DNA from 2 places in the Streptomyces sp. NBC_00057 genome. Region 2 is predicted to be linked to the other one. Evidence: predicted binding sites of a transcription regulator. Region 2 holds the regulator's gene; the other holds the start of a gene.
The links. Region 2 encodes HrcA, which represses chaperone genes, less so after heat shock. Its sites were predicted from a motif close to TTNGCACTCNGNNNNNCNGAGTGCNAA; they were not measured.
Positions count from the first base shown of each region.

Region 1: the regulator HrcA is predicted to act here: its motif matches at 1,866-1,892, upstream of groES (co-chaperone GroES).

Region 1 covers NZ_CP108256.1:3,754,141-3,757,557, forward strand. Annotated here, with positions in the region: gene groL (chaperonin GroEL) at 1-1,305, opposite strand, end outside; gene groES (co-chaperone GroES) at 1,405-1,713, opposite strand; gene OG953_RS17320 (DUF6234 family protein) at 2,029-2,301, shown strand; gene OG953_RS17325 (polysaccharide deacetylase family protein) at 2,516-3,417, opposite strand, start outside.
Region 2 covers NZ_CP108256.1:6,227,911-6,231,327, forward strand. Annotated here, with positions in the region: gene OG953_RS29235 (MBL fold metallo-hydrolase) at 1-628, opposite strand, end outside; gene hrcA (heat-inducible transcriptional repressor HrcA) at 826-1,842, shown strand; gene dnaJ (molecular chaperone DnaJ) at 1,843-2,979, shown strand; gene OG953_RS29250 (nitronate monooxygenase) at 3,104-3,417, shown strand, end outside.

The DNA.
Region 1 (3,417 bases), 2.5 Mb from region 2:
GTCGCCGGTCTTGTCGAGGTTGCCCTCAAGAACCTTGACGGCGTGGACCAGAGCGGAGCCACCACCGGAGACGATGCCCTCCTCGACCGCGGCGCGGGTCGCGGAGATGGCGTCCTCCAGACGGTGCTTCTTCTCCTTGAGCTCCACCTCGGTGGCGGCACCGACGCGGATCACGCACACGCCGCCGGCCAGCTTCGCAAGGCGCTCCTGGAGCTTCTCGCGGTCCCAGTCGGAGTCCGTGGCCTCGATCTCGGCCTTGATCTGGTTGACCCGGCCCTTGACGTCGCCGGGCTCGCCGCCGCCGTCCACGATCGTCGTGTCGTCCTTGGAGACGGTGACGCGGCGGGCGGTGCCCAGCACGTCCAGACCGGCCTGGTCGAGCTTGAGGCCGACCTCCTCGGCGATGACGGTCGCACCGGTGAGGGTGGCGATGTCGCCGAGCATGGCCTTGCGGCGGTCACCGAAGCCCGGGGCCTTCACCGCGACGGCGTTGAAGGTGCCACGGATCTTGTTGACGACGAGGGTCGACAGCGCCTCGCCCTCGACGTCCTCGGCGATGATCAGCAGCGGCTTGGAGCCACCGGCCTGGATGACCTTCTCCAGCAGCGGGAGCAGCTCCTGGATCGCGCCGATCTTGCCCTGGTGGATCAGGATGTACGGGTCGTCGAGGACGGCCTCCATACGCTCCTGGTCGGTCACCATGTACGGGGACAGGTAGCCCTTGTCGAAGGCCATGCCCTCGGTGAAGTCGAGGTCCAGACCGAAGGTGTTGGACTCCTCGACGGTGATGACACCGTCCTTGCCGACCTTGTCCATCGCGTCCGCGATGAGCTCGCCGACCTGCGGGTCCTGCGCGGAGAGCGCGGCCACGGCGGCGATGTCGGTCTTGTCGTCGATCGGGCGGGCGGTCGCGAGGAGCTCCTCGGACACGGCCTTGACCGCGGCGTCGATGCCCTTCTTCAGGGCGGCCGGGGAAGCACCTGCGGCGACGTTGCGCAGACCCTCGCGGACGAGCGCCTGGGCCAGCACGGTGGCGGTGGTCGTACCGTCACCCGCCACGTCGTTGGTCTTGGTCGCCACCTCCTTCACCAGCTGGGCACCGAGGTTCTCGTACGGGTCGTCGAGCTCGACCTCGCGCGCGATGGTGACACCGTCGTTGGTGATGGTGGGAGCGCCGAACTTCTTGTCGATGACGACGTTGCGGCCCTTGGGGCCGATCGTCACCTTGACCGTGTCGGCAAGCTTGTTGACGCCGCGCTCAAGGGCGCGACGGGCGTCCTCGTCGAACTTCAGAATCTTCGCCATGGCAGCTGAGCTTTCCTCTCAAACGAACTGCGCCCCCGACCACCCGGCTGGTTATTCGCAGGGGGCCAGGGGCGCAGAACAGAAGCAAACGTGGGTGAATTACTTCTCGACGATCGCGAGCACGTCGCGAGCCGAGAGGACGAGGTACTCCTCGCCGTTGTACTTCACCTCGGTGCCGCCGTACTTGCTGTACAGCACGACGTCGCCGGTCTTGACGTCGAGCGGAAGGCGCTCGCCGTTCTCGAAGCGGCCCGGGCCCACGGCCAGGACGACGCCCTCCTGGGGCTTCTCCTTGGCGGTGTCCGGAATGACCAGGCCGGAGGCCGTGGTCTGCTCGGCGTCGAGCGGCTGGACCACAATGCGGTCCTCGAGCGGCTTGATCGCAACCTTGGAGCTGGCGGTCGACACGATCCGGTCTCCCCCTTCGGAGATCTCACGGGGTTAAGAGTCTTTGGATGGCGACCAGGTGGATCCGTCGTCGCGGGTGCCGGACCTGCCAGTCGCACAGTACTGCTGGCACTCTCCAGTGGTGAGTGCCAGCACCGAGACTATGACCGGGATTAGCACTCGGTCAAGCGGAGTGCCAATTCAGCCAGTCGTGGCGTCATGTGGGCCCCGCTCGCGCACGGTGCGCCGGTCGCATGCGACAGTCCGGACAACGCAACGGTCCGGACCATATAGGGACAACGCGGGGACGGACCGCACCGTTCCGTACGACCGTGGATGGACTGGACGCCCGTCCTCGTCTTCGGCGGGATCGCCGCGGTGATCTGCCTGTTCGCCGTGGCGCCGATCCGCGCGAACCGGCCCTGGGCGGGCGCGATCCAGATCCTGGCCGCGCTCCTGCTGTGCGTGGTGGCGGCACTCATCGGGTACGAGGACTACCGCCGCTCGCACCCGGCGCCGGCCTCCGCTCCTTCGTACGATCCCGGTCGGTCCGGCCACCGGTGCCTCAGCGGTGGCGGCAACCGCGAGTGCTTGGACTCCGGCAGCTGACGACAGGTGATGACGACCGGCGACCCCGGCGCCCCGTGATCGCCGTGCGGATGCGCCTGCGGGCCCGCCGCGGGGGTCGGCTTCGGGTGGGTCACCTTCTGTGCGGCCTTGCGGCCCAGCCGTTCGATCGGGTCCACCGACTGTGCGCACCCGGCGGTGGCGGCCAGGAGCGCACCAGCTGTCAGCAGTCCGGCGAGCAGCCGATGCGCCCTTCTCATACGTAGTCCTCCAGCCGGGCCACGGCGTACCCCTTGTCCGTGATGGTCTTCATGACCGCCCGGACCAGGTCGGCCATGCTGCCGCCCCAGTCCTTCCGGCCCCGGAAGTGCGTGAGGATGATGTCGCCGGGGTGCAGGTCCTGGTCCACCTCGCGCCATTCCATGTGGTCCGGGAACGCCTCCGCGTTCCAGAGCGGTACGGCCTTGATGCCGCAGGACTTCGCGATGCGGAGCGTGTCCCCGTTGTAGTTGCCGTACGGCGGGCGGAAGAGGGTGGGCCGCGGCCCGTACCGCTCCTCGATGATGGCCTGCTGGTCGCAGATCTCGCTCTTCTGCTCGCTGTACGAGAGCCCGGGCAGGTAGGGGTGGTTGAGCGTGTGGTTGTTGAGGCCGACGCCCAGCCGCTGCATCTCCAGGAAGTACCCGTAGCTGTCGCGCACCAGGTAGTCGCTGAGGAACGCGCTGTACGGGATGTCCAGCTCGTCCATCATCTGCAGCAGTTCGGGATCCTTCTCGGCACCGTCGTCCATCGTCAGGAAGACGACCCGGTCCTTGGTCGGGACGGTGGTGAAGACCGGTGGCAGCGAGTCGTCGCCGCCATTGACCTCGAACCCCTCGCGGGTGGTGATGTGCGGCTTCACGGCGGGTGGCGGGGGTGCGATCAACGGTGGCCTGTCCAGCCCCCACTTCTTGGCGAGGGCCGCCCGTACGGCCGGACTGAACCTCGCGTTCTCACGGGACCCGGCGGGTGCACCGCCCTGGCCGGCCCGCTGTCCGGGGCCCGCCCCCAGTCCGGGACCGCCCGGCGGTCCGGCGGCAGGTAGGGCCCGGTGCTCATCGACGTCGCCCGACTGGCCGCCGGCCCCGGAGGCGCAGCCGGAGCAGACCGCGGCGACCA
Region 2 (3,417 bases):
CCTCGCCGCCCAGCGTCAGCAGCCGGTCCAGCGCGGCCGGCCAGCGGGACGGGACGGCGTCCCGTCCCGCCTGCGGTTCGCCGGACTCCTCGACCAGGTCGCCGCAGAGCACCACCGCGGGGGAGCCGGGGACGAGCACCGCCAGATCGTGGCCGCTGTGGGCGGGGCCCACATTCGCCAGCAGCACCTGACGGCCGCCGCCCAGATCGAGCGTCCACTCGTCGTGCACCTCATGGTGCGGTGCCACCAGCGCATCGGCGGCCTCCGCCGCATCGCGTTCGGACAGTCCGTGGCGCACTGCGGAGGCGCGCAGATCGTCCGCCCCGAGCTTCATCAGCCGGGCCATGCCCACCGCTCCGTACACCTGGGTGCCGGAGAATGCGGCGGTGCCCAGTACATGGTCGAAATGGGGGTGGCTGAGTGCGATATGCGTCACCCTCCGGCCGAGCAGGGCCTGTGCCTGAGCCCGTATTTCCGCACCTTCGCGGAGTGTTGATCCGGTGTCGTAGAGCAGCGCTCCATCCGCTCCGACCACCAGTGCGACTGTCGCATCCCACCCGGGGAGGCGGCGTCGGCCCACTCCGTGACCGAGTCGCTCCCAGCCGAACTCTTCCCAAGAGACGTTCATACCGCGACGCTATCGGCAACGACCTGCGCAGTCTCGCGGTAGCGTGACCGGTCGCCCTTGCTAGGCCCCCACTCGGCCGCCGTACACTGGCCGGGGGATTGCTGGCACTCGCGAGGACAGAGTGCCAGGGGGATTCCTGGGAATGAAGCAGGAACGGCCCGAGAACCACCGAGGAAACACAGCTGGAGGTGTGCGCGATGCTCAGCGAACGCAGACTCGAAGTGCTGCGCGCCATCGTCCAGGACTATGTCGGCACCGAGGAGCCCGTGGGCTCCAAGGCGCTCACGGAGCGGCACAAGCTGGGGGTCTCCCCGGCCACCGTCCGCAACGACATGGCGGTGCTGGAGGACGAGGGCTTCATTGCCCAGCCCCACACCAGCGCGGGACGCATCCCGACGGACAAGGGCTACCGGCTCTTCGTCGACAAGCTCGCGGGCGTCAAGCCCCTCTCGTCGCCGGAGCGTCGTGCCATTCACAATTTCCTCGACGGCGCGGTCGACCTCGACGATGTCGTGGGCCGCACCGTACGGCTGCTCGCGCAGCTGACCCGGCAGGTCGCCATCGTGCAGTACCCTTCGCTGACCCGGTCGACGGTTCGGCATGTGGAGCTGCTGTCACTGGCAGCCGCCCGGCTGATGCTCGTGCTGATCACGGACACCGGCCGGGTCGAGCAGCGCATGATCGACTGCCCTGCTCCGTTCGGTGAGACCTCTCTCGCCGATCTGCGGGCCCGGCTCAACAGCCGGGTCGTCGGACGCCGTTTCGCGGATGTCCCGCAGCTGGTGCAGGATCTGCCGGAATCCTTCGAGAGCGAGGACCGGGGAACCGTGTCCACCGTGCTCTCCACCCTGCTCGAAACCCTCGTCGAGGAGACGGAGGAGCGGCTGATGATCGGCGGCACCTCCAACCTCACCCGCTTCGGGCATGACTTCCCTGTGATGATCCGGCCGGTGCTGGAGGCATTGGAGGAGCAGGTCGTGCTGCTGAAGCTGCTCGGCGAGGCCAAGGACTCGGGCATGACCGTACGGATCGGGCACGAGAACGCCCACGAGGGGCTCAACTCCACGTCCGTCGTCGCGGTCGGCTACGGTTCGGGCGACGAGGCAGTCGCCAAACTCGGCGTGGTCGGACCGACCCGCATGGACTACCCCGGAACGATGGGAGCGGTACGCGCAGTGGCACGTTACGTCGGACAGATCCTGGCGGAGTCGTAAGTGGCCACGGACTACTACGCCGTACTCGGCGTGCGCCGCGACGCATCTCAGGACGAGATCAAGAAGGCATTCCGTCGGCTCGCTCGTGAGCTGCATCCGGATGTGAACCCCGATCCGAAGACCCAGGAGCGGTTCAAGGAGATCAACGCCGCCTACGAGGTGCTGTCGGACCCGCAGAAGAAGCAGGTCTACGACCTCGGCGGTGACCCGCTGTCCGCCTCCGGCGGCGGTGGCGCGGGCGGATTCGGACAGGGTGGCTTCGGCAACTTCTCCGACATCATGGACGCGTTCTTCGGTACGGCGTCGCAGCGCGGACCCCGTTCGCGCACCCGGCGCGGCCAGGACGCGATGATCCGGCTGGAGATCGATCTCGCCGAGGCGGCGTTCGGCACCACCAAGGACATCCAGGTCGACACGGCCGTCGTCTGTACGACCTGCAGCGGCGAGGGCGCCGCACCCGGCACCTCCGCCCAGACCTGTGACATGTGCCGCGGCCGCGGCGAGGTCTCCCAGGTCACCCGGTCGTTCCTCGGCCAGGTCATGACCTCGCGGCCCTGCCCGCAGTGCCAGGGCTTCGGCACGGTCGTGCCGACCCCGTGCCCGGAGTGCGCCGGCGACGGCCGCATCCGTTCGCGGCGCACGCTCACCGTGAAGATCCCCGCCGGTGTCGACAACGGCACCCGCATCCAGCTCGCGGGCGAGGGCGAGGTCGGCCCCGGCGGCGGACCGGCCGGCGATCTGTACGTGGAGATCCATGAGCTGCCGCACTCGGTGTTCCAGCGCCGCGGCGACGATCTGCACTGCACGGTCACCATCCCCATGACGGCGGGCGCGCTCGGCACCAAGGTGCCGTTGGAGACGCTCGACGGCCTGGAGGAGGTCGACATCCGGCCCGGCACCCAGTCCGGCCAGTCGGTCCCGCTGCACGGCCGCGGCATCACACATCTGCGGGGCGGGGGGCGCGGCGATCTGATCGTGCACGTCGAGGTGTTGACCCCGACGAAGCTGGATCCGGAGCAGGAACGACTGCTGCGGGATCTGGCGAAGGTGCGCGGCGAGGAGCGGCCCACCGGCCAGTTCCAGCCCGGGCAGCAGGGGCTGTTCTCCCGGCTGAAGGACGCCTTCAACGGGCGCTGACGGCCCCCGCACACCGTTCCCTGCCGCCGGACGGGCTCGCCTGCCGAGCCCGTCCGGCGTTCGAGGACAAAATGGACCGCAGGCCGCGCACGCCGAGGCATGCGGGACGTGACACGATGCGGTCATGTCATCCGTGTTGACCGATCTCTGCCGGTATCCGGTCGTGCAGGCCCCGATGGCGGGTGGTGCGTCCTGTCCGCAGCTCGTCGCGGCCGTCGCCGAAGCGGGCGGGCTGGGCTTCCTCGCCGCCGGGTACAAGACGGCGGACGGCATGTACAACGAGATCAAACAGCTGCGCGGGCTGACCGGTCAGCCCTTCGGCGTCAATCTCTTCATGCCGCAGCCGGGTCTCGCCGACCCGAGCGCCGTCGAGGTGTACCGGCATCAGCTGGCCGGTGAGGCCGCCTGGTACGAGACCCCGCTCGGCGACCCGGACTC